Regions from separate parts of the Zobellia galactanivorans genome, predicted to be linked through region 2. Evidence: riboswitches for the same ligand, from Rfam matches in the RefSeq annotation. Region 2 holds a riboswitch; each other region holds the start of a gene.
What was found. Region 2 has a riboswitch for S-adenosylmethionine ahead of ZOBGAL_RS20360 (Na+/H+ antiporter NhaC family protein). Riboswitches for the same ligand answer to the same signal wherever they lie in the genome.
Positions count from the first base shown of each region.

Region 1: linked by a shared signal. The riboswitch ahead of ZOBGAL_RS04045 (O-acetylhomoserine aminocarboxypropyltransferase/cysteine synthase family protein) and the one ahead of ZOBGAL_RS20360 (Na+/H+ antiporter NhaC family protein) in region 2 are both predicted to bind S-adenosylmethionine.
Region 3: linked by a shared signal. The riboswitch ahead of ZOBGAL_RS03960 (homocysteine S-methyltransferase family protein) and the one ahead of ZOBGAL_RS20360 (Na+/H+ antiporter NhaC family protein) in region 2 are both predicted to bind S-adenosylmethionine.

Region 1 is NC_015844.1:1,019,310-1,029,526, forward strand. Features, by position in the region: gene ZOBGAL_RS04035 (trans-sulfuration enzyme family protein) at 1-206, opposite strand, end outside; gene thrA (bifunctional aspartate kinase/homoserine dehydrogenase I) at 241-3,633, opposite strand; gene ZOBGAL_RS04045 (O-acetylhomoserine aminocarboxypropyltransferase/cysteine synthase family protein) at 3,702-4,976, opposite strand; SAM riboswitch class I at 5,100-5,214, opposite strand; gene metK (methionine adenosyltransferase) at 5,291-6,547, opposite strand; gene ZOBGAL_RS04055 (carboxypeptidase-like regulatory domain-containing protein) at 6,816-9,494, opposite strand; gene ZOBGAL_RS04060 (GLPGLI family protein) at 9,549-10,217, opposite strand, start outside.
Region 2 is NC_015844.1:5,035,487-5,045,703, forward strand. Features, by position in the region: gene ZOBGAL_RS20350 (outer membrane beta-barrel protein) at 1-804, opposite strand, end outside; gene ZOBGAL_RS20360 (Na+/H+ antiporter NhaC family protein) at 1,117-2,418, opposite strand; SAM-I-IV-variant riboswitch at 2,468-2,565, opposite strand; gene ZOBGAL_RS20370 (WG repeat-containing protein) at 3,076-4,662, shown strand; gene ZOBGAL_RS20375 (IPT/TIG domain-containing protein) at 4,852-5,874, shown strand; gene ZOBGAL_RS22940 (Ig-like domain-containing protein) at 6,252-8,360, shown strand; gene ZOBGAL_RS20385 (polysaccharide lyase) at 8,392-9,564, shown strand; gene ZOBGAL_RS20390 (DUF3526 domain-containing protein) at 9,654-10,217, opposite strand, start outside.
Region 3 is NC_015844.1:1,000,663-1,010,879, reverse strand. Features, by position in the region: gene ZOBGAL_RS03995 (DUF2061 domain-containing protein) at 1-227, shown strand, start outside; gene ZOBGAL_RS03990 (phosphoadenosine phosphosulfate reductase domain-containing protein) at 234-857, shown strand; gene cysD (sulfate adenylyltransferase subunit CysD) at 912-1,826, shown strand; gene ZOBGAL_RS03980 (sulfate adenylyltransferase subunit 1) at 1,884-3,134, shown strand; gene ZOBGAL_RS03975 (HEPN domain-containing protein) at 3,257-5,347, shown strand; gene cobA (uroporphyrinogen-III C-methyltransferase) at 5,350-6,147, shown strand; gene ZOBGAL_RS03965 (NAD(P)/FAD-dependent oxidoreductase) at 6,150-7,211, shown strand; SAM riboswitch class I at 7,365-7,471, shown strand; gene ZOBGAL_RS03960 (homocysteine S-methyltransferase family protein) at 7,580-8,581, shown strand; gene metH (methionine synthase) at 8,626-10,217, shown strand, end outside.

The sequences.
Region 1 (10,217 bases), 1.5 Mb from region 2:
CATACCTTCTCTATAAACTCAGAGGTATTCGGATTGGAATAGCGCGAATAAACATTACGTTCTTTCTCTTCGGCAAACGAAGCGCGCATATCTTCCGCATCTTCAAATACAAAACTCGAAGTCATGTACATCGGCACCGAATGCTCCAAATTTTTAGTGCGTTCCAATTGCGTTCTGATAGCGTTCGTTTCAAATTTATTTTCCATATGCATATAATTTGCTGAAAGCGGACTTTCTCTATTATTTATATCCTTTTTCTGCTATTCGTAAAATATCGCCAAAAACACCCCTTGCCGTAACGGCTGCACCTGCACCCGCCCCTTGAATCACTAATGGATTTTCGCCATATGACTCGGTATAGATCTCTATAATGGAATCGGATCCTTTTACCTGTCCCAAGGCACTTTCTTTGGGCACCGATATGAGTTTGACGTCCAAAATACCCTTCTCTTCCTGAAGATTACCGTGCAAATCGCCCACATACCGCAGTACATGGCCGGGCTTTTGGTTCTTTTTAATTTCGTTGAACTTGGCATCTACCAAATCGAGATGGTCCAAGAAATGCTGTACATCGCCATCCCTCAACTCTTCGGGAATCAAGTTTTCAATGTTTACATCGGAAAACTCGTTGCGTAGATCGAGTTCCCTGGCAAGGATCAACAATTTTCGGCCCACATCGTTACCCGATAGGTCTTCGCGGGGATCCGGCTCGGTAAAGCCACTTTTCATTGCCGTCCTTAAAATATTGGAAAAGGGTTCCTCGCTCTCTGAAAAGGTATTGAAGATATAACTCAAGGAACCTGAGAACACCCCTTTGATACCGGTAATGTTTTCACCCGAAAGGTGTAACAAACGTATGGTATCGATCAAAGGAAGGCCTGCCCCCACATTGGTTTCGTACAAATATTGTTTCTGGTGCTTATCCAACTCATCGCGCAACAACTGGTAGTAATCGAAACCGAGCGTATTGGCTATTTTATTGGACGACACAATATCGAAACCATTCTCTACAAACTCAAAGTAATGGGCTACAAAATCGCTATTAGCCGTATTATCGACCAAAATGAGGTTCTCTAGATGGTTTTCCTTGGCATATGCGATAACATCGCCTACCTTATATGGAGTACCCTTTTCTTCTATGGCCGTTTTCCAATTTTTAGGAATACCCTTTTTATCCAATAGGATTTTCCTCGAATTGGCCACAGCAAAAACGTTGAGGTCTATCCCCTTTCGCTTTTGAATGGTCTTGGTAGATTTCAAAATTTGGTCAATAAGCGTTCCGCCCACATTTCCATGTCCGAAAATCACCAAATTGACTTTTTTACTGATTCCGAAAATCTGTCCGTGCATTACGTTCAAGGCCTTGTTCAGGTCCGATTTTCTAAGTACCAAACTTACATTCCTGCCCGATACCGTATTATTAAATAGCAATGGGGCAATCTGGTTCTTTATCAAGGCATTGTACGGTCTATGGAAGGTACTCAAATCTTGACCTACGATAGAAATGACCGAGACCTCATCGAGTACGGTAATCATATTAATGTCCTTCGACTGGTAATCGCTTTCGAATTCCCTGTCCAAAGCCCTCTTGGCCTCTAGGGCCCGGTCGGCATTTACGACCAGGCCAATGCCTCGCTCCGAAGAGCCTTGGGAGATGATACTTACACTAATATTACTTTTCTGAAGCGCACTGAAAATACGTGCATCGACCCCAACTTTCCCTAGGAGTCCCCTACCCTCTACATTGATCAAGGATACGTTTTCAATAACCGACAAGGACTTAATACCCCCCTCTTTGGTCTTGGCACTGATCAAGGTTCCCTCATTGTCGTTATTGAAGGTATTTAAAATACGAAGGGGTATATTTTTTTCTATTAACGGAATAATGGTCTTGGCATGCAAAATGGTCGCCCCGAAATTTGCCAGTTCGTTCGCCTCTCCATAGGAAAGGTGCGAAATGCGCTTGGCATCGGATACCAAATCGGGATTAGCCGTATATATTCCGTCTACATGCGTAAAGTTTTGAAGCTCCTCCGCATTCAGGAAATTAGCGAATAGGGCCGCCGAATAATTACTGCCATTACGACCCAAAGTGGTAGTTTCCCCATTTTCATCAGAAGCGATAAAACCTGTAATAATCGGTACCGCATCGGCATCTAACTTGGCAAAACGGCGTAAAACGTTTTCTTTTGAAAGCGTTTCGTTGACCGTGGCATCCCCAAAATTAGAATCGGTTTTTATCAATTCCCTAGAATCGAGCATTACCGCATTTATCCCTTTTCCTATAAGCAGTTTGGTCACCAATTTTGCAGAAATAAGCTCCCCGAAGGCCAATAACTGGTCTTTTATCTTTAAGCTGTAATCGCCCAAAAGCGAAACCCCTTCGAGTAATTTTGCCAAATCTTTAAACTCGGCCGAAAGGTTGACATTCTTAAAGACACTCTTTTGGTACTTTTCAAAAGCCTCAAAATCTTCATAGTAATTTTCGCCCCTTGCGGCCTTTTCCAATATAGCTTCCAGTTGGTCGGTGGCCTTTTCACGGGCAGAAAGTACCACGGCAATATTTTCACCTTCTTCTACTTTTTTCGAAACAATACCCAAAACACGTTCCAATCCCTCGCCATTGGCCAGTGATTTTCCTCCAAATTTCAAAACCTTGATATGTTTTGACTTTCCATTTCTACTGAAAACCGGCTCCAGCAATTGTTCCATCTGCTCAAATTCTATCAAAAAGGCATCGTGACCGTGGAGGGAGTGCACCTCACCGTAAGTAACGTTACCATTGGCCTGTGCCAAGCGTTTAAAGGTCTCCTTGTTTTCCTTGGCCGTAAAGAACAAATCGGAATCAACCCCGATGATATGGATATTCACATCGCTGTTCTGAAGGTCGATAAAATTCTGCTCCCCGTTCCTCATGACATCTATGGTCTTGAGCAACTGGTTCATGAGCTTATAGGCCGAAAGTTGAAATCGTTCCTGTAACTTTTCCCCGTGATGCATCAACCAACTTTCCACGTTAAAAACCTGAAGTTCCTCATTGGTACTCCGCTTAAAACGCTCTTTGAAAGACTCGGGTGTACGATAACACAACATGGCGTGCATACGCGCATCGTGAACGGGCTTTTTGCTATTGACCAAAAACTGTTCTTGTATCTGGCAATTACCGATCAACCAATCCGTAGATTTCCAGTCCGATGCAACAGGAATCACATGCTCCATGATCTTCGGGTTAAGCGCTGCCATTTCCCAGGCTATACCTCCTCCCAAAGAGCCGCCGATAAGGGCGAACAATTTGTTGATCTCAAGTTTTTGGAGGCCCAACAAGAAGATTCTTGCGATATCGCCTGCCACGAAATCCTTATAATTATCGATAACGAATTTATCGTATCCGTTCCCAGGAATATTAAAGGACAGAATGGTGTACTTATTGGTATCGATACACTTGCCTTCGCCAATAAGGGCGGACCACCAGCCATCATCACCCGTAACATTGGAGTTACCGGTCAAGGCATGGTTGACCTGCACTATGGGCGCAGTGTGCAATTCTTTCCCGAACAACTGATAGGAAAGCTCAATATCTTGAGTTACCCCACTGATCGTAGTATAGTTCGATAATTTCAAATGGTGAAGCATACGGCATATATTAGACCTCACCGGCGTTGTGCCGGCCAGGTCTTATTAATTTCTAAAAATAGTATCGGTTAAAGCGCTGCGAATGCGTTTGCCAAATCGGCTTTCAAATCTTCAATATCCTCTAGCCCCACTGACAAACGAATCAAATCTTGACCCACACCGGCGGCTTCCTGCTGCTCGGCGTTCAACTGCTGGTGCGTTGTACTGGCAGGGTGGATGATCAATGATTTTGTATCGCCAATATTGGCCAATAGGGAGAAAATCTTGGTAGCATCGGTCACTTTTTTAGCGGCCTCAAAACCACCTTTTATTCCGAAAGTCACCAAACCACTTTGTCCTTTAGGCAAATATTCTTGGGCAAGATCGTAGTATTTACTACTCTTAAGACCTGGGTAATTTACCCATGCCACTTCGTCCCTTCCTTCCAACCAGGTCGCCAATTCCAAAGCATTGGCACTGTGCTGTTTGATACGCACGTTCAAAGTCTCCAAGCCTTGTATGATCTGGAATGCGTTAAACGGACTCAAAGCCCCTCCAAAATCGCGCAATCCTTCCAAAATCAATTTAAAGGTAAAGGCCGCCGCACCTAGGGCTTCGCTATACACTAAACCATGGTAGCCCGCAGAAGGCTCGGTAAACTCAGGAAATTTTCCGTTGGTCCAATCAAACGTTCCCGCATCGATTATAGCCCCTCCTAATGAAGTACCTTGACCACCGATATATTTAGTTAAGGAATGAATCACCAAGTTGGCCCCATGCTCAATAGGGTTCAAAAGGGCCGGTGAAGCTACTGTATTATCTACTATAAAAGGAACCTGAGCCGCCTTGGCCTGTTTTGAGATTGCTTTTAAGTCAAGCACGTCTAGTTTAGGGTTGCCCAAAGATTCTACAAAGAAAGCCCTTGTATTGTCTTGCACCGCCTTACCAAAATTTTCAGGATCGGAGGCATCTACGAAAGTAGTAGTGATTCCCATCCTTGGCAAGGTAACGTTCAACAAATTGAAAGTTCCCCCATACAGACTACTAGAAGCTACAATATGATCTCCTGCCTTTAAAAGCGTCATTAATCCGGTAGAAATCGCGGAAGCCCCTGAAGCAAAAACTACAGCGCCAATACCGCCTTCAACGGCCGCCAATCGCTCTTGTAAAATTTGATTGGTAGGGTTGTTCAGACGAGTATAGATAAAACCGAGTTCGGCCAAAGAAAAAAGATTGGCAGCATGGTCGGTATCGTTAAAAACGTAGGATGACGTCTGGTAGATAGGGACTGCACGTGTTCCAGCGGTTTGCGCCGGATCGTGCCCAGCATGTAGTGCATTGGTTGCAAGTTTAAGATCACTCATAATTCTAGATTTTTAATTGTTATTTAAAATAATTAAAAGCCCAACCATAGACTACGGCCTTGTAGTTAGGTATAATATCAAAAAAGTTATAAGAAAGTAAAAGATTAGGATGAGTAATCTATTTCGTTATCTGTCCTAATAATTATTTCAGGATAGAATGTAGCACCTTCTCTGTATAAGAAACAAAGGGTTGCTAAGGTTTCAAAGGGTCTATTCCCTCCACCTTTCTTGATAACTGATCAATACGTGTTTGAACTTTTGGAAATACAAATATATGGTCGGTGAATTTAAATTCACCAACATTTTTGAAAAATTTATAAATTAAACGCCTTTTTTACCTCATCTACCCGGTCTAATTTCTCCCAGGTAAACAATTCGACTTCTTTTTCGATACGACCGTTGTAGGGCGATTCAAAAACCTTTTTGATCGTTTTAGGCGTTTTGCCCATATGTCCGTAAGCTGCCGTTTCCAAATAAATGGGGTTACGCAACTTTAGTCGTTCTTCAATGGCAAACGGACGCATGTCGAACAAGTCTTTTGTCTTGTTGGCAATCTCACCATCGCTAAGGTCAACATTAGACGTTCCGTATGTATCGATATAAATGGAAGTAGGCTCAACTACACCAATGGCATAACTCACCTGCACCAAAATTTCATCGGCCACTCCGGCCGCCACTAAATTCTTGGCGATATGGCGTGCGGCATACGCGGCACTTCGGTCTACCTTACTTGGGTCTTTTCCACTAAAAGCCCCTCCACCGTGGGCACCTTTACCCCCATAGGTATCAACAATTATTTTCCTTCCCGTAAGTCCCGTATCACCATGTGGCCCACCGATAACGAATTTGCCGGTAGGGTTGATATGGTATTTGATCTTATCGTCGAACAAATTCTGAATCGCTTCGGGCAATTGCTCTATAACCCTAGGTATCAAAATCTCCACAAGGTCTTTTTTGATCTTGTCCAACATTTTGGCATCGTCGATATCAAAAGCGTCGTGCTGCGTAGATATTACAATGGTATCGATTCGCTGGGGCACATTGTCGTCGGAATATTCTATGGTTACCTGCGACTTGGCATCTGGTCTAAGATAATCTATGATCTTACCTTCCCTACGCAACTCCGCCAAGTTTTGGAGGATCTTATGCGATATATCCAAGGCCAATGGCATGTAATTTTCGGTTTCTTTAGTCGCATAGCCGAACATCATACCTTGGTCTCCCGCTCCTTGTTGCTCTTTTTGACCACGGTCTACCCCCTGACTAATGTCTTGCGATTGCTCATGGATCAATGAAATGACCCCACAAGAATCTCCACTAAACTGGTATTCGCCCTTGGTGTAACCGATGGAATTGATCACATCCCTAGCAATGGTCTGCACGTCTAGATATGTATCGCTCTTAACCTCTCCAGCCAATACGACCTGACCTGTGGTAACCAAAGTTTCACAAGCTACCTTGCTCTCTGGGTCAAAGGCCAAAAAGTGATCTAACAAGGCATCGCTTATTTGATCGGCAACTTTATCAGGGTGTCCTTCACTAACGGATTCGGAAGTAAATAAATACGGCATAACAAACTTTTATTTTTTCGTAAAAGGATCTGAAAGGAATGCCGAAAGAAGATGATGTGAATCGAATCTACATCAACTGCTTTAGCATTTTTTTGTTTTTATCACCCTACTCAGGTTTAAAACAGAGGTTGCAATCAGTCAAATCCCTCCTCTTTAATTTAATTAGGACGCAAAAGTATAAAAAATGTTCAGTTCAAAATATTATTATCGGGTTAATTATTTCCCTAAGTTGCATATTGGGGTTTTCACGACATGCTATTCGAGCAAATTACAGATCGTATTTTATGGAGAAAAGCAAGTAACGCGGTTGCACGAAATAGGCCTGTGTCGTAAAGAACAGGTCATTGGTACTGTCTCTGTTGAGCGTAGTGGTATTTAATAGGTTGGTACCTTTAATACCATATTCCCATCGGCTATCCCTTTTCTGATAAGTCAAGTTGGCCTCTAAAAAACTATATTGGTTTTCGATGGTATTTTCCTTATCCGTGTAATTGTAGTAATCATAGTCTACGTTAAAGATAAAGTTCTTTAAAAAAGTGGCATCGAAACGGGCATAGGGCCTGCTCGTAAAATAAGTAGTCTCCAAATCACCGTTTTCATAATTGTTTACGGTATACCTGTACCCTACTTCCAAATTGGGGGCATTCTTAAAATTGGTAGATAAGGCTCCCCTATAGTTCTGGGTAAAAGCATTCGACATGCGTTGCTCATTGCTCACCAAGTTATAGGTAGTCGACCACGCCACATTACCCCTTACCGAAGCTTTTATCTTCCCGAAGGTACGCTCATAATTGCCGCTGGCGGACAATGACTCGTCTTCAAAATTGGAATTGATCGTAGTACTCACCCTGTTTATCCCGATAATATCGGCACTACTCTTTAGGGCGTCTATTCGCTTTGTATAGGCTATGTTCGCGAAAATATTGGTGAAATTGAACATATTGAAGCTAAAGAAATTTAGCGAAAGGTTATGGTTAAGGGCACTCTCCAAATCCCTATTACCACTGTAAAGCGAGTTGTAGTTATTGAGCACATAGCCTTGTGCAAATTTGCTCACATCGGTAAAGGATCGGGTAACGCGGTAGTTAAACCGGATATTTTCCGACTTCTTCAACTGTGCATTGATATACACATCGGGCAATAATGAAGTAAGATTGTCTTCCACCACGGTGTTCAATTGCTCATTTTTCACATTGAACTGATGCAAGGTCACCCCTGGATTAAAGGTGAAAATTCCCGAAATAACCTTATAATGAAATCCTAAATACAGATCGGAAACATTAAAGGTAACATCGTTCCCAAACGCCTCTCCGCTCATATCGAAGCTTTCCCCATTATCTAAAATCTGAAAGATTCCCGAGTTAAAATTCTGGTGGCTTTGCGTGGTTCCCAAGGTTAAATTCAGATTGCTTTTGGTGCCGAGTACATAGTAATAATCAACCTTGGCATCTACTTTATTCGTCACCACATTTTTGGCCTGATTTATATTGTACCCCTCTTGCCCTTCATCTACCGGGAATATATCAACGTAGGCAAATTCATTTCGGATAGCCTCGTAAAAGGGGTCCTCGTCTTGGTACATATGTTGTGCCTCTACGGCAAAAATATTCTTTTCGTTCAGCGTATAATAGAGATTGAGGTTTTGGTTTACGGCTAAAGGCTTTTGTTTTTTTACCTCTGAAATTTCATCGGTTATATCGGATACCGAAAGCACATCTACCTTTTCATTATCGTCCGATTGTTTCAAAAGGGCATCGTAATCGAACTGAAAATCGGCATTGGGTTTATATCGGGCACTGAATTTTGCCAAACCTAGATGTACGGTCTGATCTGTATTGGTGGTCGCATTTTCTACATCGTTACTGGCTATATAGGCCGTATTTCGTTGTGACTTCATCAAGGTCCCCGTATACGAGTAAATTCCGAAACCGCTCAAATCTAAACTCTCCGTTGGGGAATAGCTAAAATTGGCTGCGGCAAACTTGGTATCTATATCGTTGGCCCTATTGTTTTGGGCCGTAGAAAGACCGAGCCCATCGGCACCTGTGGCAATTGAACTGCCTCCCCTTGCATTTATGTTCCTAAAGCCCCCGGTAAAATTCCTATAGTCGTTTCGTGTAAACGGAACTTCCCCCAAGTTATTCAGGTCGGTAATAATATTGATGCTGTATTTAGGACTATAATAGAACAACTTCGGGTGGGCCAAATACCTATCATCAGGCCCGTAGCCTGCGGTTAGTTCGCCAAACCAAAAGTTCTTTTTACCCTCTTTCAACCTTATGTTCAAGGCCACGTTATCATCGTCATTGGTAAGTCCCTTCATTTGCGACACCTCGTTAAAATTCCGCAGTACCTCAACCTTACTAAGGGCATTTGCCGGAATATTCTCAACGGCCAATTTAGAGTCTCCATCAAAAAAATCCTTCCCTTCTACCATCACCTTGCTTACGGTCTTCCCCTCTACCTCTATCTGCCCATCATCGTTGATCTCGATCCCAGGAAGGTTTTCAAGCACATCTTTTAGCTTCTTCTCGGTTCCCGAAACAAAGGAGTCGGTATCATATACAATAGTATCGCCTTTGACCGATACGGGCATTTCATAGGTTACCTCAACCTCATCCAATTGATTGGCCTGTTCGTGCATGACGATGTCTTTTACCGCATCAACATCACTGGCAGTAAACGTAAACGACTCCGTTTTAAACCCAAGATAACTAACTTTTACGGTATATTGATGACCCGATTTCAGCTTCAACTTATACAGTCCCGCATGATTGGTAATACCGTAAGACTCCAAGCCCTTGGTCTCGGTATTAATAGCGATAACATTGGCCATATCGACACCGGTACCCAAACTATCCTTAACCATACCGGTAAGCGCAATTTCTTGGGCCCAGCTAGCGGCTGCCACGCTAAGGAATACGACAAACAACAATATATTCTTCATTATCAATGAATTAGATGCAACAAGTATTTCTAAAATAAAAAAGGGAGACGACCATTACGATCGGCCGTTTCGTCCTCCACCCCTTCTGTTTCTGAAGTTTTCACGCATCTCTTTCATTTTCTTCTTCGAGATTTCGTCGTATTCCTCTTGGGTTACTTTTTTGCCTTTGGTCGGGGCCTTTATAGTGACTTTCTCCGATGGATTCAGGGTAATCTGCGAACAAACTATAGTCGTAATGTCATCGCTTACGGCCAAGATAAGCCCTGGAAGGCCCCAATAGGATGAAGGACCTTGATTGACCGGTATTTCAGGGGTATACCAAGCTACGATTTCGACTTCCTTTTCTACGAATTCCTCATTCTTTTCGCCCTCGTCTTTTTTGTCTCCTTCCTTACCATCGTTCGGACGGCGGAAAATAGCCCGCATATTGGGGCGTTTTATGGTTTTTAAAGCTGTTGCCTTAAATGCCGTATAGTTTCCTATTTGCTTGGTTTCGCTTCCCAATTTCCAATCGAGTTTCTCGAGTGTATCGTCGATCAAGAATATCTTTCCGAACAAATCGTTTTTTACCAGATACCGTTCTTCCTTTATATTCTTGTACAGGTCACCACCAGAATTGGAAAAAGCTCCAAAACGTGGACCCCTTCCGCCTTCCCTGCCTCCAGGTTGCTCCAACTGCTCTTCTTCCTTATAAATAGATTCGATCTGATTGAAATTGAGCTC
Region 2 (10,217 bases):
AGAATACGGTACTTTTTGCGACAACTCTTTTGAAGTATCGGTATTGGTGTTCGATAGATTATCTACGTAGGTCGTTTTACGGCTATAGTCCTCGGGCAAGTTGTCTAAGGTATACAATCCTTCTACGGCTACGGTACCATCGGGAAGGACAATGTTCGTATTGAATTCCGCAATTTCAGAATCTTTTCGTTTTAAGCTTATTCCATAGAACTCGGCCTCTGCAAAAATGCTAAAATGGGAGCTTAAGTTAAACTTATAACCAAGGGCACCGACAAAGCCTAAAGGAAATTTTCCATGAAAATCCTCTTTATAGTTGGTCTCGGAATAAGAACCTTCCGGCACACCTAGGGCACTGGCTTCCTCTTCATTAAAAACCGATTTTTGATACACCACACCTTCCGTCTTTCCCCCTAATTTCAACAAAGCCCCGAAACGCCCGTAAACGTTATTGGTGAATTTGTATACTACCGACGCCGAGGCACCAAAGGCACGGGCCCTGGCAACCGCATCCACTTGCAAATTGGGTAAATTGACAACGGAAATGTCTTGATCGCTTCCTTGCAAGTACCCAATACCGAGATCCACACCAAAGGAATCGTCAAAGAAGTAAGTCCCCCTTATCTGAACGTTGGCACCTTCACCATAACTTCCATAAGAGTTTTCCGTTTCCGACAAGCTCACCCTTTCCCCCAGTTTCATTGTGGCACTCCCGATGGCATACCCGGAACTTAAGGAAACTTCCATCTGTCCGAAAGATAAGGCGCTAGTTAAAACAGCTGTACATACTGTGATCAAATGTTTCATACGAAATGATTTAAGTTTTTAAAATAGAATTACAAAACCCCGACTTACAGAAGCTATATTTTGGAATCTCTCTTTACCGCTTATGGGAATTTCACTTCCCGACACGGTAAAACATTCCATAGTCATGCAGAGTACAAATCAAACTGTACTACAAAGATTCTTTTTTAAAAGAAATTTCTCGCTATTGAGTACGGGTTTTAACACCTATGCCTCTTTATTGCTAACGATTTCTTGGAAAATGATAATGAAAAGTCAGTTTAATGGAAAATAGGAAGAGAATCTACAATGAAGATACCCCAATATAGCCCAAAACTAGCTCGGTCTTGTAGGTTGAAGCCCGATGAACAGTAGGGTATAGATCAGTAAGAGTAACAAATACCACGTATTAAAGACCAAGTCTAGGTAATCGATCTGTCCTTTTGCAAAGCTCAAAATCATCAAGACTTGCGCACCATAAGGTAGGAAGCCTTGTGAGATACAGGCAAAAATATCTAAAATGGAAGCGGTCTTTTTCTTGTCTAAACCGTATTCATCGTTGATCGATTTGGCTATAGGTCCGGCAATGATAATGGCTACGGTATTATTGGCAATCGCCGTATTGATCGTACCCACCAGGGACGCCATACCCAACTGGGCGCTTTTCTGGTTTTTGATCCGCCTTTTGATATGGACCAATATAAAATCGATTCCCCCGTTTTTTTGGACCAAGGCCGCCAAGCCTCCCGTGAGCAAAGACAATAGAAAAATTTCCGTCATATTCGTAAATCCGGTATAGGCGATTTTGGTCGATTCCATAAGGGTGAAATCCCCAAAAGCTATCCCTAGAAGTCCCGCTGCAATCGCCCCCAAGAGCAGGGTCACGAACACATTGACGCCCGCAACGGAAAGGAGAATAACCAAAACATAGGGCACTATCTTAACCACCGAATAGCTGTACACTGCCGTTTCGGTTTCTATAGACCCTAGGTCCCATCCCTGAAAGAGTAAGATACCGATAGTGAACAAGGCCGCGGGCACGGCGATTTTAATGTTCTCCTTAAACTTATCGCTCATCTTACAGCCCAAGGATTGTGTGGCGGCAATGGTCGTATCCGAAATCACCGATAAATTGTCACCGAACATACTGCCCCCTAACAAGGCGCCGCACAAAAGGGCCAGATCGGCACTGCTCTCCTCGGCAAAACCGACTACGATAGGGGCCAAGGCCACGATGGAACCGACCGAAGTACCGGTAGAGATCGATAAAAACCCGGCAATGATAAAGATGCCCACATAGATATATTGAAGGGCGATAAAATCCAATCCCAAGTTTACGATCGCCTCTACACTGCCCGTTTGTTTGGTAAGGGCGGCAAAAGCCCCGGCCAGTAAATAGATCAGGCACATGGTCAGTATTTTTTCATCGCCACAGCCTTTTAACAAGGTAGCTATTTTTGATTTTACCGATGGGCCGAACATAAGAAACGCCACGATAATGCCCACAATAACCGCTATAGGGGCCGGTAAGGCATAGAAATCGTTTTGATAGATACCAACGCCCAAAAATGTAAAAACGAAGACCAACAAGGGGATCAAAGCCGAAAATTGGGGGCTAAGCTTATTCGAATGTGCCATTTCTCTTTATTCTTTTCAAAAAGGAAACAGCTGTGGATAAGCAGAAGTATGGGCTAACATTGGTTCCAACTAATTGGCTTATCTCTTTAGCACCTTGCTCGTTAATGCAGGTTGCTATCTCCGTTCTTGAGATTCTTGATAATAAATTTAAGCCCGCAAAAGTAGGACATAAAAGCTGTTGGGCCTCTAAAAAAAAGTTAATTTCCGGATCTTCTTCCTGTTTTTTTATTAAGCCCTTAACAGCGACCACAAATACCGGAACCACTCATAAAAATTAGATAACCAACCACTTACAAACCTATCTTCATATCCTATGGATAGCACTTAGATAGCCCTGGCTCGCTCGACCATACTATAGTCTTATCATTTGCGTTATGCTATTTCTCAATTGAAGCCTTGGGAACCTAACCTTTATCTCTTTACATTATGAGAAAACCAGTGTTTTTAACAACAAGTGTTCCCTTTTTTAAAACACCCCTACGCATAGCTTACCGATATAGGCCGTAATTCCCAGTTTTATCCCTTGACCGAATTTAAGGGCAACGCCACAAAGGGCATGCTCCGTAAATCGCCTTAACCGCCAATACCGTATAAATATCCCGGCCAAAGACCTTGATCTATTATAAAAACAAGAAAATCAATTTTAAATAACAACAAATGAGATTATTCCCCATTATTGCCTCCTTTCTCTTCTTCAACTCAGTTTTCTCTCAAGAGGAATACATTAATATAGATAAAACGTACGATAGAGTACCAGATGAATTGCTTCAAAAAGTCAAGGACAATGGTTTTGAAAGCTCCGGAATCTATTTTATAAATGGCTATTTGAACGTCAATAAAAATGACCTGTCTACCTTCATGGACACCTCTGGGAATATACTGAATCAGCTATACGATTTTAAAACCGATATGTCTTCGGCCAAAATATTCTTTACAGGCCAACCCGTGACCGGTATAAACGATATCGGTAAAAAAGAAGAACAAAGGTATATCAACATTAAGGCCTTTAATGCCATGGGTGAGCCCGTACAAACAGAAATCGGCGCCACGGGCGATTACTACTTTTCTTCGAACATGGCCAGTGTCTACGATCACTACCTAAGTACCGATACGGACTATTTTACCGTTCATTACGACAAGCCCGATGCCAGTAAAAGTGGCGGATACTCCTTACAAGAAGGTTTGATTAACGGAAAGGGAGCTATTGTGCTCAAAGCGAAATATAAGAGCGTAAGACAAATAGCAAACGATTATTTCCTTATTAAAACGGAGGATGGGGCTTCTGAAATAATGAATGTGATGGATAGGGTTACCTTGCCCGTAAAAATTGGTCGTATTTTACTTTTTAACGAAGTGCCCAATGTACAACAGGTAAACACCTTTGTCTCTTTTAACGATAAAATCATTGCTACCGATGGCGATACCGACAAATGGGGAGTTTACGATATGGCAAACAAAAAATGGAGTATACCCGCAACGTATGAAGAGCTAAAACCATTCAACACCTTCAGGCAATTGGGAGAACACATGAAACACATCTTGTTTACCGATACTTTCTTTGTTAAAAAAGAAGGGAAATGGGGCGCCGTAGATTCCAATAACACCACCGTTATTCCCTTTAAGTATTCTAAAATGGATTACAATGGCGCCAGCTTTATCGTATATGACGAAAATGGCCATATGAATCTTTTTGATATAGCCACACAAACAGAACTTTTTGACCATTTCTACGATCAAATAAACTTTGATAACGACCATCCTGAATTGGCCGTATTGGTTTCCAACGGGTCGGTCGGAATCTATGATTATGCCAATAAATCATTTATTGTAGATCCATCGGAAGGATACAAAACCTATAACAGCGTCAATAGAAACCAGAATCATTTGCTAAAACGTAAAGATGCCGAAGGCAAAGACGATATGGCGCTATTCTCTATTAAGTATAAAAAAGTGATTGCCTCCGGTTTTAGGGATTATTACGTATTGCACGAGACTAAATTCGGAAAGATACGTCATGTCGACGGCACCAATTCTATCATAGATATGGAAGGAAAAACAATTATACCTCCAGGAAAATATATGGGCAAGGCCGGATACCAAAAGGGAATCTTGTTTTTCTACGATAGCTATGGAAAGCGCAAGAAACCCGTTCATTGCTACAAACCTAGCGGGGAAAAGGTAGATACCGCCCTTTGCCAAGAAACCTTAAGCCCAGACAAGAAAAAGAAGAAAAAGAAAAAATAACAGCCGTCTGTAGATTCTACCTAAAAAAGCAACTACTGGAGGGGTAATTGCTTTTTTATTTGAAAACCAAGTCTGTTCAAAAAAACCTATATCAAAATCTTAGCGCGCCCTCCCTTTAGTTTTAAGGAAGGCTGCAATTTCGAATGTGAAGGCATACGAAATACGTTAAGCCCTCTTAAACACCGTACTATGAATTATAATTCTTTCAAATTATTCTTTTCCGTAAGCCTGTTTTTTTCACTTGTAGCCTGCTCTGAAAACGAGTCGCCAACAGATGAACCGACTACCGATACCGAGCTAGAAGTAGCCAATGTTCAATCTTATTCCCAAGACTTTGGTTATAACGGCGACATCGTAGAGATCACCGGAAGCAATTTTGTTGAAAGCAGTAGTGATGTCGAAGTTCTTTTTGATGGTGTAGCTTTAGAAATCATATCCGCCGGTAAAACCTCCATTCAGGTCAAATTGCCTTTGGTCGAAAATGGCATTCCCAAGCTAGAGATCAACATGAAAGACCGCAAGGTCGTTTCGGAAGTAGCCAATGCCTATGAAGGGAATATTGGCGTACTGGCCAAAGTGCCCGGAGAATGGGCCCTGACCAAATTAGAAGGAGCCTTGCCAAATGCAACCATATGGACCTCACAATTGGTTTCTCCCGAAAGATTGTATTACGGACTCGTTAGTGGCTCTAACGGCAATACAAGAACCACATGGCGAAGTCTTGATGGGGGACTCACATTTAAACGCTGGGCCTACCAAGGGTTTTCCAATGTCTTTCAAGCGACCTCAACCGATGAAGGATGGGCCGAAAGCCTACGCCTGTTGAAAATACCCGCTGGCGGAAGTGTCAATGAAAAGGAAGAGATCCTCTTTACCACTACCGACAACTCAAACAGCAATATAGCGGCAATCAGCGTGAGCGACGACCTAAAGACCGGAATGCTTATTACAGGCTCGAAAACAGTATATAAAACAACCGATGGCGGATTCACTTGGGATACCGTAGAGACTTTACTGCCCAACACAAACTTTGTGTTTTTAGACACTAAAACTGGATGGTCATTTTCAGGCAATACCATTTATATGACCACTGACGGTGGACTTACCTGGAATGAAGACCTAAAAGCCGAAAGCCGTGTAGACCGAATAGATATCAAAGACAACGTGGTCGTTGCCAAAATCGAAAACGGCATCTTACGCTATTTTCTGTAATGTAATGAAATAGAAGCGCACCCTATTTTAAGATAACTTCAAAAAAAACTCCAAAGGCACATTATTGTGCCTTTTTTCGTTGATAGCAAACACAGATAGTTCAAGCGTTTTCCCTGCTTTTTACTACATACTGGTCCTTTCCCCTAAAACCGAATTTCCACGCTTCCTAAGGCGGATATCAAGAAAAAGCCTTTAGATGTTTTTTAGGATGTCTTGGTACGGATGGATAAAGTAGCAACTCCTTTAGATTTTCCTACTGGGACACCCCTAAACAAAAGATAACTTTTATATTTGTAGGTTTTATATTACGTATTAATTTAATTTAACACTCCTATTGTAAAAATTCACTACTAGTTTTTATCCCAAATCTACATTCTATGAACACTTATGTATATTATTCCAATATTTTTAAAGCACTTTGCCTTTTAACGGCATTCTTTACTCAAACAAGCTACTCCTTTAACACGCCTGAAACGGCCTCTAAAGTGATAAACTGTAATACGGTCGACTGTATTCTAAATGCGATGATAAACGCCTCGCCCGGAGATGAAATTGTCATAGCCGCAGGTACTTATACCGCCTTAGAGAAACTCGACTTAAATAGCGATGGAAGGGCCGCAAGGTTTTCATCGAATCGCAACGGTACCGCTTCACAACCTATAATCATTCGAGGGGCAAGTACCAGCAATAGGCCGGTGCTCAAAGGACCTAACGGTATTTACGATGGCTATGTCATGCGGATTTTAGGCGACCATTGGATTATCAAGGATTTGGAACTTGAAGAGGGTTCCAAGGGATTGGTCCTCGATCACTCAAGCCATAGCAGAATCGAAAACGTATCGGTGCACGATATCGGGGAAGAAGGTATTCACCTGAGGGACGGCTCGAGCAATAATTTGGTCACGGGCTGTCAAGTCTATAATACCGGACTTAACAAACCGGGCTTCGGGGAAGGCCTTTATGTCGGTTCGGACAAAAGCCAACATCAAACCGAGGACCAACCCAACAACCCCTATAGTCCCAATTGTAACAACAATACCATAGAATTCTGTACCGTAGGCCCAAACGTAGCGGCAGAAGGGGTAGACGTAAAAGAAGGCACAAAAAACACCATCATTCGAAACAACACCTTTTCTGCGGAAGGAATAGCAGGGGAGGACAGTAATAGTGCCGATGCCTTTATCGATTTAAAAGGCGCTTATGCCTTCGTATATAACAACACCTTCAACCTAGACGGCTCCGAGCTTATCAATGCCTGTATTGATTTTCTAGATCGAGGTACCGACTACAATACAGGTTTTAGAAACGCCGTTTTTAATAATACTTTTAATTTAGGAAGTAGGGGCAATAGTATCAATACCGTTAGAAAGAAACAAGGCGCCCCTTCGGAAATCCACGTATGGAATAATACCCGAAACCCCAACACGGATGATTTTCCCGTTTCGGATGGTACACTCGCATTTGTAAGCCAATCTTGTCCGAGCTGGAATATTCTTCCCTGTTCTGATGATGGAGGCAATACCTCTCCTTCCGTAAGCATCACTTCTCCCAATAATAATTCCCAAGTAAATGCGGGAAGTAATCTACAGATCAGCGCGTCGGCAAATGACCCCGATGGCTCCATTAGCAAGGTGGAGTTTTACAACGGTAGCGTTAAACTAGGGGAAGCCCTTTCCTTTCCCTACAACTACACCATAAACCAAATAGCCGTGGGAACCTATGATCTTACGGCCGTGGCGATCGATAACGAGAACAATAGCACAAGATCGTCAACGGTACGGCTCGTGGTGATTGACGGTGATACCGACGGTCCTGCCGACTGCGCTTTTGGAACCCCAAGTAGCAATGCCCTGCCCCAATACGATGGTGTGACCTTTAACAAGGTTTATGTTCTAGGCTCGGGCGGCCCCGACGCCTCGAACATTAAAAAGCTTAAGATCAAATGGATCCCCAGTGCCAACGGGCTCTATGTTTTTTCAATCAATACCCATAACGGGCAGCCATCCTCTTACATCGACCTTAGGGGCAAGAGCAAGGCAAGCTTTAACAGCGAGCGGCCCGAGCTTAGCATTTCAGGCTCCGGCTTTCCCGGACTCGACGGGGAATATTGGGTAGCCGATGACCAGGGCAATTTTGTGATGGTCTCAAAATCCGGAAGCTATACCGTATACTGTAGCAATGAAGACCAGGCCCCAAGTTGTGATGCGGCAAATCAGGTTGACGCCAATAAGACCGAACATATAGCGCATAGCATAAAGCTCTATCCCAACCCCGTTACCCATGGGGAATTGACGCTTGCCAATCTATACTCCGAGCAAACGGTAATATCGCTAATGGACCTCCAAGGCACTATCCTTAAAAGGGAAGAGGTTAGCATCGAGGGAAGTACCTTTCAATTTATTGTGGACGGTATCGACCAAGGTATCTATTTCTTACGTGTAGAGAATGGGTCGACCGTAAAAACGATTCCCTTCAGTATTAAATAAACCCCAATCTTAAAATAATAACGACATTCTTATGAAAAGAAAATTATCGATAGTATCACTATGCTTTGTTCTTGTGCTATTCACCGTAACAAAAACAAAGGCCCAAACAGCAGATGTATATCATTTCAATTTTGACGAACTGCCCACCGGGCCATATGACAAAGACCAAATTAAGGATGCCTTAGGGGTTTCATTTTGCAAAGGTGCAGATGAGGGTCGTGTTTCCATAGAAAGTTTTCCCGACCAGGGAAAAACGCTAAAGGTAAAATATCCTAAAGGACAGGTGAAAACCGGTGAAAGCGGTATCCATACCAAGGTCTATTTTAACGACGGACAGTTTCACGATGAACTATATATGAGTTACAAGGTCTATTTTCCGTCGGATTTTGAATTTAGGGCCGGGGGGAAATTACCGGGACTATCGTATCAGACAAGTGACAGGAATATGTCATTACGGCTAATGTGGCGAAAAAACGGACTCGTTGAAACCTATGTGCACTACAATACAAAACCGACGCGACCTGATTACAAGGCTTCCATCAACTGGAGCCTAACAGACCCTATAGAGGAAGCCAATGGAGGGCCGCAAGCCGATCAGGTCAAGTTTACGAAGGGCACTTGGCAGCATATAGAAATGTATTACAAATTAAATACGCCCGGAAAGCAAGATGGTATTATGCGAGGCTGGTTAAACGGACAGTTAGCTTTAGAGATAACCAATGTTGAAGATTTCCGACAAGTAGGGGAAGGCGATATAGGCTTAAATTCCTTCTATTTGTCTTCTTTCTTTGGGGGCTCTGACGAAAGCTTTCAGCCCACAAAGGATGTCTACGCCTATTTTGACGATTTTAAAGTATCGACCCACCGAATAGGTCCGCCATCCCGAACAGGAAATGAACTACAGATCGGCGCGTCGGCAAACGAAGCACAGCAAAGCCTTCAAAACCCTAGTGATACTAGCGATACTGAGGTTAAAATATATCCAAATCCGGTACTAGACGGCATTTTATACCTCGAAGGAATTGATGCGGACACCAAGAACATTTCCATATACAGTATGATGGGGTATCGGGTTAAAAGTTGGGTGCCGGATACCAGTACAAAAACACCGAGCATTGACCTAGGCCAACTCGATACGGGAACATACATCATGGTCATTGAATCGAATAAGAGGAAGATTACCAAGATGATTTATAAAGTTTGACCTTAAAGTGTTGGCTACAATGCCTTTCCATAAGGAAATAGACCTCTGTAAAAAAAGAAGGGCCGGAAGTGAATTCCAGCCCTTTTTTTTTAAAGTTTCCGAAGGTTCAAAACTCCAAAGCCCCCGATTAGCAAGGTAATCAGTAGGGTAGGAAGCATTAGGTAAGTCCAGTCCACTTCCCGTTCCAAGGTGTAAAACTTCGCCTTGTAATTTTTCCAGTCGACCCTGTCGGCGGATTTCTTCCCAAAGATTTTGGGGTAAAAATCCAAACGCAGGTTTTCGTGAAACTTGGTCAGTTCTTTTAAGAAGCCCAAATGGCCAACCATATCCGTTCCTGCCAAAGTATTGAAACTTAACTGGGCATGCATGGTGGGTACGAAAAGAGCAAACTTCTCGCTCACAGTGTTACGGAGCATCACCTTTTCCGTCATTTCCTTGCTGGTTTCCCCTGCGGCCATATCGCCCATATGCTGCATGCCATAATACCAAAGCCACGAAAATTCATCTTCGGGAACCGGATATTGCTCAAACTGCGGATAGGCTTCAAAAAAACCGTCCATAGTAGCGCTTTTTTCCAAATCCCATTTTTCGTGATACCCATCGCGCTGTTCCACCATGGCATCCAATGCTTCCGGCACCTGATATTTATTGAT
Region 3 (10,217 bases), 1.5 Mb from region 2:
CCAAGAAAAAGTTTTCAGAAGATCAAAAATCTGAAAGACCTATCCGTAGTATCGCCAAGGCGGTAAGCTGGCGGGTAATCGGTACTTTAGATACCTTATTGGTTTCGTATTTGTTGACTGGTGAGGTGGCCATTGCGGCCTCTATCGCATCCATTGACTTTGTGACCAAGATGTTCTTGTACTTCTTTCACGAGCGTTTGTGGAATAAAATTAACTGGGGTAAATAATAAGCTATGGGTTTTTCAGAAGAACAGATAAAGAAGCTTAATGAGCAGTTTAAGGATGCCGATCCGGCCGTAATTATAGACTGGGCCATCAAAAATGCCGAGAATGCCGTAGTCACTACGAATTTTAGGCCTTATGAAGTGGCCATTTTGCATGCGGTTTCGAATGTAAAAGGCGATATACCTGTAATATGGTGCGATACGGGGTACAATACCCCTAACACCTATAAGCATGCAGAGGACTTGATCAAGCGTTTGGATTTGAACATCGACCTGTACGTGCCGAAGCAGACCAGTGCGCATCGCGATAGTGTAATGGGCATACCGCAAATTGATGACCCAAGGCATGCCGAGTTTACCGAGCAGGTGAAATTGGAGCCTTTTAAAAGGGCAATGGCGGCGCATAAGCCCGATGTTTGGTTTACCAACCTAAGAAAGGGGCAGACCGCGCTAAGGGATTCCTTGGATATTCTCAGTTTGAGCAAAGACGGAGTACTTAAGGTAAGTCCGTTCTATTATTGGAGCGATGCCCAACTCGATGCCTATTTGGAAGAAAGGCAATTGCCTAACGAACATAAATACTTTGATCCGACCAAGGTTCTTGAGAACCGTGAGTGTGGGTTGCATACCTAAACGACATTCCGCTTTAAGCGAAAAAAATAATCGAAGCACAGTAGCGAAAAATATATTCAAGAAATTATGAGCCAAGATACATCACACATAAACGCCTTAGAAAATGAGGCCATCTATATTCTTAGGGAAGTAGCGGCGCAATTTGAGCGACCCGTACTTTTGTTTTCGGGAGGAAAAGACTCCATTACATTGGTACGTTTGGCGCAAAAGGCATTTTGGCCTGCCAAGATTCCCTTTCCTTTAATGCATATCGATACCGGGCATAACTTTCCTGAAACTATCGAGTTTAGGGATAGGTTGGTCGAAGAGCTGGGTCTGGAACTTATCGTTAGAAATGTTCAAGATTCTATCGACCAGGGTAAGGTGAAGGAAGAGTCGGGTCGGTACTCGAGTAGAAACTCCTTGCAGACCACTACTTTGTTGGATGCTATTGAGGAATTCAAGTTCGACGCCTGTATAGGGGGTGCCCGTAGGGACGAGGAAAAGGCAAGGGCCAAGGAGCGTATCTTTTCGGTGCGTGACGATTTTGGCCAGTGGGATGAGCGTAACCAACGCCCAGAGCTTTTTGATATGTTGAACGGTCAGATAGAATTGGGACAAAACGTACGTGTTTTTCCAATCTCAAACTGGACGGAACTTGATGTTTGGTCTTATATCAAAGAGGAAGAAATTGAAATACCTTCCATTTACTTTGCACACAAGCGTAAAGTATTCTTGCGTGACGGCTTGATCTGGTCACATTCCGATTATGTGTACCAAGAGGAAGACGAAGAGGTTTTAGAACGTATGGTGCGTTTCCGTACCGTGGGCGATATGAGCTGTACCGCGGCCGTTTTTTCCAATGCGACCGATATTGAGTCCGTTGTTGAGGAGATTCGCGATTCCAGTATTTCTGAAAGAGGGGCCCGTATAGACGATAAAAGGTCTGAAGCGGCAATGGAGAAGAGAAAACAACAGGGATACTTTTAGGATTCTCGTTTAGGGAATTAGTTTAAAAAATTTGATTAAAAATTACAGCCAAAGAAGATGGACGTATTAAAGATAGCAACAGCAGGTAGTGTAGATGACGGAAAAAGTACCTTGATCGGTAGAATTCTGTACGATACAAAATCATTGACCAGCGATAAGTTGGAAGCCATAGAAAAGACCAGTAAGAGCAAGGGGTATGATTATCTCGATTTCTCATTGGCTACAGATGGTCTTGTGGCCGAGCGTGAGCAAGGTATCACCATAGATGTGGCACATATCTATTTTTCAACAGCAAAGAAAAGTTACATCATAGCCGATACTCCCGGCCATGTAGAGTACACGCGTAACATGGTTACGGGGGCTTCTACGTCTCAAGCGGCGATTATTTTGATCGATGCGAGAAAAGGGGTTATCGAACAGACCAACCGTCACTTTTTTATCAATAACCTCTTGCGCATTAAAGATGTGGTAGTGGCTATTAATAAAATGGACTTGGTAGATTATTCCGAGGAAACTTATAATGCCATTAAGGCCGATTTCGAGGAATTGATGGCCAAAAGGGATTATCAAGACCAGAAGATCACCTTTATTCCCGTTAGCGCCTTGAAGGGTGATAACGTAGTGAATAAAACGGATAAGACGCCTTGGTATACGGGTCCTACGTTGTTAGAGCATTTTGAAGCCCTAGATCGCAAGGATATTTTCAATGTGGGTACACCACGTTTTCCCGTGCAGTACGTAATCCGTCCAAAAACGGAGGAGCACCATGACTTTAGGGGCTTTGCCGGTAAGGTTTACGGTGGGGAGCTTAGCGTAGGTGATGAGGTAGTTGCCTTACCATCGCAAACACGGTCTAAGATCAAGGATATCTATTTTTACGATAAAAAATACCATACCGCTTCAAGAAGGTCTTCGGTAACCATTACTTTGGAAGATGAGATCAATTTGAGTCGAGGCGATATGTTGGTCAAGGCCGAAGATTTGCCTACGATCGATAAGCAGTTTACGGCTACTATCTCTTGGATGGATTCCGATAACCTGACCGCCGGTAAAAAATATGTGGTGCAACACGGGGTGAACAAAGTGTTGGCCAAGGTCGATAACATCCATCACAAGATCAATCCCGATTATTCGGGAATCGATACCAACGTTGACGGGGGATTGGGTATGAACGATATCGCCCAGGTAACCTTCAAATTGAACAAGCCTATTTTCTACGATAAATTCAAAGATCACCGTACCAACGGTTCGTTTATCTTGATCGATACACAAACCAATAATACGGTCGGCGCGGGTTTCATAAGTTAAGAAGTTCGTAAAAAAAGAACAAGGGTCAGGGTTTTGATTCAATTATCCCTATAAAACCTATAGGAAAAATATATAATTAACAATCTGCCGTCAAAACGGTGAGAAACTAGAATAGAGATAGCATGCAAAGTTTCAGAACAGAAATAGAAAACCCCGTAGTTGAGAAGGATATTTTGGCCCTAGAGGCTAAAATACGCCAGTTCAAGGAAGGTAATTTAGACGAGGAAAAGTTTCGTAGTTTGCGTCTGGCCAGGGGTATTTACGGTCAACGTCAACCTGGCGTGCAGATGATCCGTATTAAATTGCCCTACGGAAAAGTTACCTCACGGCAACTTAGGCGCATTAGCGACGTTTCCGATGAATATTCTAGAGGTAGATTGCATATTACTACGCGTCAAGACATCCAGATCCACTATGTGGATATAGACCGTACGCCCGAACTTTGGTCGGAACTCGAAAAAGATGATGTTACCATTCGTGAGGCTTGTGGTAATACGGTCCGTAACGTAACCGCTAGTGAAACCGCCGGGATTGATGTAGATGAACCATTTGATGTTTCGCCCTATGCGCACGCACTTTTTCAGTATTTTTTGCGTAACCCTATCAGTCAGGAAATGGGGCGTAAGTTCAAGGTTTCTTTTTCTGCCAGTGATGCCGATACCGGTCTTTCATATATGCACGACCTTGGTTTTATAGCCAAGATACAAGATGGGGTAAGAGGGTTTAAAGTGATGTTGGGCGGTGGTCTGGGGTCTCAACCACGTCACGCCGATTTGCTTTTTGATTTTCTTGCCGCAGATAAGATCATTCCTTTGATGGATGGTGTAGTTCGTGTCTTTGACCGTTACGGGGAAAGAAAGAGTAGGGCCAAGGCCAGAATGAAATTCTTGTTGAAGGACTTGGGGCTTGACGGATTCAAAGCCTTGTTGGCCGAAGAGCAAAAGGCCGTTCCTTACCAAACCTATCCTATCGATGCCGAGGCCTATCCTAAGGTTGAGGTAGCCAAAGCTGAGGCGCCGCAAGTAGAAATAGAGGATACCGAAGCTTTTGAAATCTGGAAATCTACGAACCTTATACCTCAAAAGCAGGAGGGCTATACCGCTATCGGTATTAAAGTACTGCTAGGGGATTTCTATACGGATAAGGCTAGGTTGTTGGCTGATTTGGTGGATCAATACGCTGCGGGTGAACTAAGGTTGAGCCTTCGTCAGAATATTTTGATTCCTTATGTGGCCAATGAACTGATTCCCTTCTTTTATACGGAACTGAAAAGATTAGGCTTTGTAGAGGCCGGTTATAACAGGGCGGTTGATATTACGGCTTGTCCGGGTACGGATACCTGTAACTTGGGTATTGCGAGTAGTACCGGTATTGCCGAAGAATTGGAACGTATAATAAAAACCGAGTACCCGCAGTACATCAGCAACCCGGATGTGGCCATTAAGATCAGTGGGTGTATGAATGCCTGTGGTCAGCACAACATGGCGAATATCGGTTTTCAGGGGATGAGTATCAGAACCAAGGATAAATTGGTGGCGCCGGCGCTTCAAGTTTTGTTGGGCGGTGGTACCGATGGTGATGGAAACGGAAGATTTGCCGATAAAGTGGTGAAGGTTCCTTCTAAAAGAGGTCCTCAGGCCTTACGGTTGATTTTGGACGATTACGATAAAAATGGCAACGGAAAGTCGTATGCCGATTATTACGAGGAAAAGGGGCAAATGTATTTCTACGATTTTCTAACTCCTTTATCCGATATTGAAAACCTTACGCCGGACGACTTTATCGACTGGGGAAATACGGAGCGCTATGAGAAGGCCATTGGTGTCGGTGAATGTGCAGGTGTAGTGATAGACCTTATTGCCACCTTGCTGTTTGAAAGCGAAGAAAAAATACAGAATGCACAAGAGTCATTCGATGAAAAGAAATGGGCGGCCAGTATCTATCATTCCTATTCTTCCATGGTGAATTCGGCCAAGGCCTTATTGACCTCGGAAAAAGCGAAAGTGAACACCCATGCTACCATTATCAAGGATTTTGATCAAAAATTCATAGCCTCGGGCAGGATCGAGCTCGGAAGGGGGTTTGAAGAATTGGTGCTACAATTGAACAAAAACGAGCCAACGGAAGCTTTTGCAAAAAGTTATTTGGAAGATGCCACGGCATTTTTGAAAGCGGTGGAAACATTTAGAAAACAAGAATTGGCAGAGGTTTAACCATGAAACACTCCAACGAAATATCTAACAATTTACCTTATTCGGGTGGTCGACTTACGGTTGTAGGTGCCGGTCCCGGTGATGTGGAGCTCATCACCCTCAAGGCCATAAAGGCACTTGCCGACGCCGATGTGGTGTTGTACGACGCGTTGGTGTCGGTTGAATTGTTAGACTATGCGCCCAAGGCCGAACATATTTTTGTGGGTAAGCGAAAAGGTTGTTATGCCTATCAGCAGGAACAGATCAATGAATTGATCGTAAACCGGGCCAAGGCCAATGCCCATGTGGTACGTTTAAAAGGCGGGGATCCCTTTGTATTTGGCCGTGGTGCCGAAGAAATGGAGTACGCCGCGTCTCACGGGGTGAAAGTGGCTATGGTGCCGGGTATATCGTCTTGTTTGTCGGTGCCGGCTTCCCAGAACATTCCAGTGACCAAAAGGGGCGCTACCGAGAGTTTTTGGGTGATTACCGGAACAACAAAGGCCCACAAGCTGTCAAGTGATGTGGCTTTGGCCGCAAAGAGCAATGCTACGGTGGTTATTTTGATGGGAATGTCGAAACTATCGCAAATAGTGGAACTGTTCAAGGCAGAGGGCAAATCTGAAACCCCGGTGGCCATTGTGCAAAACGGGACGAGAACGGATGAAAAAGTTGCCATAGGCACTATTGCTTCCATAGAAGGGGAAGTAGAAATACAAGAGTTGGCCAATCCGGCAATAATTATAATAGGTGAAGTAGTAAAACACAGGGCGAGCATTCTATCCATTGCCCAAAATCAAGAATTACAGTTAAGTAAATAGTTATGATAAAAACAGATATTCTCATCATTGGCGCAGGCCCAACAGGTCTTTTTACGGTATTTGAAGCAGGTTTGTTGAAGTTAAAATGCCATTTGATAGATGCTTTGCCACAACCAGGTGGTCAGTGTTCGGAAATTTATCCAAAGAAACCGATCTATGATATTCCCGCTTTTCCAGAAATTCTTGCGGGAGATTTGGTGACCAACCTAATGGAGCAAATTAAGCCTTTTGAAGCAGGTTTTACCTTGGGTGAGCGTGCCGAAACATTAGATAGGCAAGAAGACGGCTCTTTTATAGTAACGACCAATAAGGGTACAAAACACCATGCCCCGGTAGTGGTTATTGCAGGTGGACTTGGGTCATTTGAGCCTAGAAAACCGCCTATTGGGAATATTACCGACTTTGAAGATAAAGGGGTGGCCTATATGATTAAAGATCCCGAAGTATACCGCGACAAAAAAGTGGTGATAGCCGGTGGTGGCGATTCTGCTTTGGACTGGGCAATTTTCTTGGCCGACGTGGCTTCGGAAGTATCCTTGGTGCACCGTAGAAACGAGTTCAGGGGCGCCTTGGATTCCGTAGAAAAAGCAGCGGAATTGGCAAAGGCAGGAAAAATAAAACTGTTTACCGAAGCCGAAGTGAAAAAACTGTACGGTGATGATCATTTGGAAGCAGTGGTCGTAAAGCATAACGATCCCGAAAAAGGGGAGACCTATGTTGAGGTTGATAACTTTATTCCCTTGTTCGGTCTTTCCCCAAAATTGGGTCCGATCGGTGATTGGGGTCTTGAAATAGAACGAAATGCCATTAAGGTAAACAACGCTAAAGATTATCAGACCAACATACCTGGTGTTTTTGCGATCGGCGATGTAAATACCTATGAAGGTAAATTGAAATTGATTTTATCGGGCTTCCATGAGGCGGCCGTAATGTGTCAGTTCGCTTATCAATTGATAAACCCAGGTAAAAGATACGTTATGAAATACACCACTGTAGGTGGGGTAGAAGGTTTTGACGGAAGTAAAAAAGAGGCCAAAAAAGAGGTCGTTCAAAGTATTGCTTAATTAGCTATTAGTGTATATATCGATAAAGGCCTTCTGTTGTAGTATTTGAACAGAAGGCTTTTATTAAATGCAAGCCGCCAAAAACCGGAAGGTTTCTTTGGTTTTGAACCATATGTGGCGTTACTTTGCAAATCGTTCATAAAAATAACAAGACTGTTATCAAGAAAGGTGGAGGGAATAGACCCAGTGAAACCTTGGCAACCCTTTTCTTATAAAGAAGGTGCTACATTCTATCCTAGTATTTGTGGGACAGATAACAAAGAGAGGCAAGATTGTCTGTCCTTATTCCTTTGCTTGATAGTTGTTTGTAGATTGGTCTAAGAGGGGCCTTTGTGCATGAACGTGCGACATAAGAAGGAAATAAGGAAATGAAAAAAATTCAAGAGATATTAAAGGAACGCATTTTAGTATTGGACGGTGCCATGGGTACCATGCTCCAACGCTATAAATTTACCGAGGAAGATTTCCGCGGTGAGCGTTTTAAAGATTGGGAACACCCCTTGCAGGGGAACAACGATCTATTGTCGCTGACCCAACCCGAGGCCATAGCCGATGTGCATCGTAAATACTTTGCCGCAGGCGCCGATATTGTCGAAACCAATACTTTTTCGGGTACTACTATCGCCATGGCCGATTACCATATGGAAGATTTGGTGTACGAACTCAATTATGAGTCCGCACGTATTGCCAAGGAGGTGGCCGATGAGTTTACCGCCAAAGAGCCCAATAAACCAAGGTTTGTAGCGGGGAGTATAGGGCCGACGAACAAAACGGCCAGCATGTCTCCCGATGTAAACGATCCGGGCTATAGGGCCGTTTCTTTCGACGAATTGCGAATTGCCTACAAACAACAGGTGGAAGCCTTGTTAGATGGTGGGGCCGACATTCTTTTGGTAGAGACCATTTTTGATACGCTTAATGCCAAAGCCGCCCTTTTTGCCATTGAAGAGGTAAAGGAGGAACGGAATATAGAGGTGCCCATTATGGTGAGCGGTACCATTACCGATGCCTCGGGAAGAACCTTGTCAGGACAAACGGCAGAGGCATTTTTGATTTCCATTTCACACATTCCAATCCTGTCGGTAGGGTTCAACTGTGCCCTTGGGGCCAATCAGTTGGTGCCACACTTGGAGGTTTTGTCTACCAGAACGGAGCATGCCGTTTCGGCCCACCCGAACGCGGGCTTGCCCAATGCCTTTGGGGAATATGATGAAACCCCCGAGCAAATGGCCGAGCAGATAAAGGAATATGTGGAAAAAGGCCTGGTCAATATCGTTGGCGGGTGCTGTGGTACAACGCCTGAGCACATTACGGCCATTGCGGATCTAGTGAGAAAATACGACCCACGGAAGATTGCCGTAGAATCTTGAAGGGAATGCAGATTCGTCAAGTATAAAAAAATGATGGAGATATTATGAGTAACGACTCGAACATACCGATAACCGATACCCGGCCCTCGGCCGCCCGCTACCTAAAACTATCGGGTTTGGAGCCCTTGGTGATCACCCCCGAAAGTAATTTCGTAAACGTGGGCGAACGTACCAATGTGGCCGGGTCTAAACGTTTTTTACGTCTGATCAAGGAGCGTAAGTTCGAAGAGGCGCTAGACGTTGCAAGAGATCAGGTTGAAGGTGGGGCCCAGATCATCGATATTAATATGGATGACGGCCTGATCGATGGAAAAGAGGCCATGGTCAAATTCTTGAACCTGGTTATTGCCGAACCTGATATTGCCAAGGTGCCTATAATGATCGATAGCTCTAAATGGGATATTATCGAGGCAGGCTTGCAGGTCGTTCAGGGGAAGTGTGTGGTGAACTCCATCAGTCTGAAAGAAGGTGAGGAAGAGTTTATCAATCACGCCAAATTAATAAAAAGATATGGCGCGGCCGTTATCGTAATGGCCTTTGACGAGGTTGGTCAGGCCGACAATTATGATAGGCGCGTAGAAATTTCAAAAAGATCCTATGATATTTTGGTGAACCAAGTAGGTTTTCCGCCGGAAGATATCATTTTCGACCTTAATATTTTCCCCGTTGCCACGGGTATGGACGAGCACAAGCTCAATGCCCTAGATTTTATAAAGGCCACCAAATGGGTGCGTGAGAATCTGCCCTATGCCAGTGTGAGCGGAGGGGTGAGCAATGTTTCCTTTTCGTTTAGGGGGAACAACCCCGTGCGTGAGGCCATGCATTCGGTTTTTCTGTACCATGCCATCAAAGCGGGTATGAACATGGGGATCGTAAACCCGACCATGTTGGAGATTTATGACGACATTCCCAAAGATTTATTAGAGCACGTAGAAGATGTTATTCTCAACCGTAGGGAAGACGCGACCGAACGGTTATTGGATTTTGCCGAATCGGTAGTAGGTAAGGCCAAGGAAAGTAAAATAGACCTTTCGTGGCGTGAAGAACCCTTGCAGGACAGGATCACGAGGGCCCTGGTCAAGGGAATAGATCAATATATAGTAGAAGATGTAGAGGAGGCCCGTATGGCCGCCGATAAGCCTATTGAGGTAATCGAAGGCCACCTTATGATAGGTATGAACGTGGTGGGTGACCTGTTCGGTAGTGGAAAAATGTTTCTGCCCCAAGTGGTGAAGTCGGCCCGTGTCATGAAAAAGGCCGTGGCGTATTTGTTGCCCTATATCGAAGAGGAAAAATTGAAGAATCCGCAAGTAGGGGACGATAAGGGCAATGGAAAAATCTTAATGGCCACCGTTAAGGGCGATGTGCATGACATTGGAAAAAACATTGTAAGTGTAGTCTTAGCCTGTAACAATTACGAGATCGTCGATTTGGGGGTCATGGTTCCGCCCGAAAAGATAATTGCCGAGGCCATAGCCCACAATGTTGACGTTATCGGGTTGAGCGGACTCATTACGCCTTCGCTTGACGAGATGGTGCACTTGGCCAAGGAAATGGAACGCAAGAACTTTAAGGTGCCCTTGCTCATAGGAGGGGCAACGACGAGTAAGGCCCATACGGCCGTAAAAATAGATCC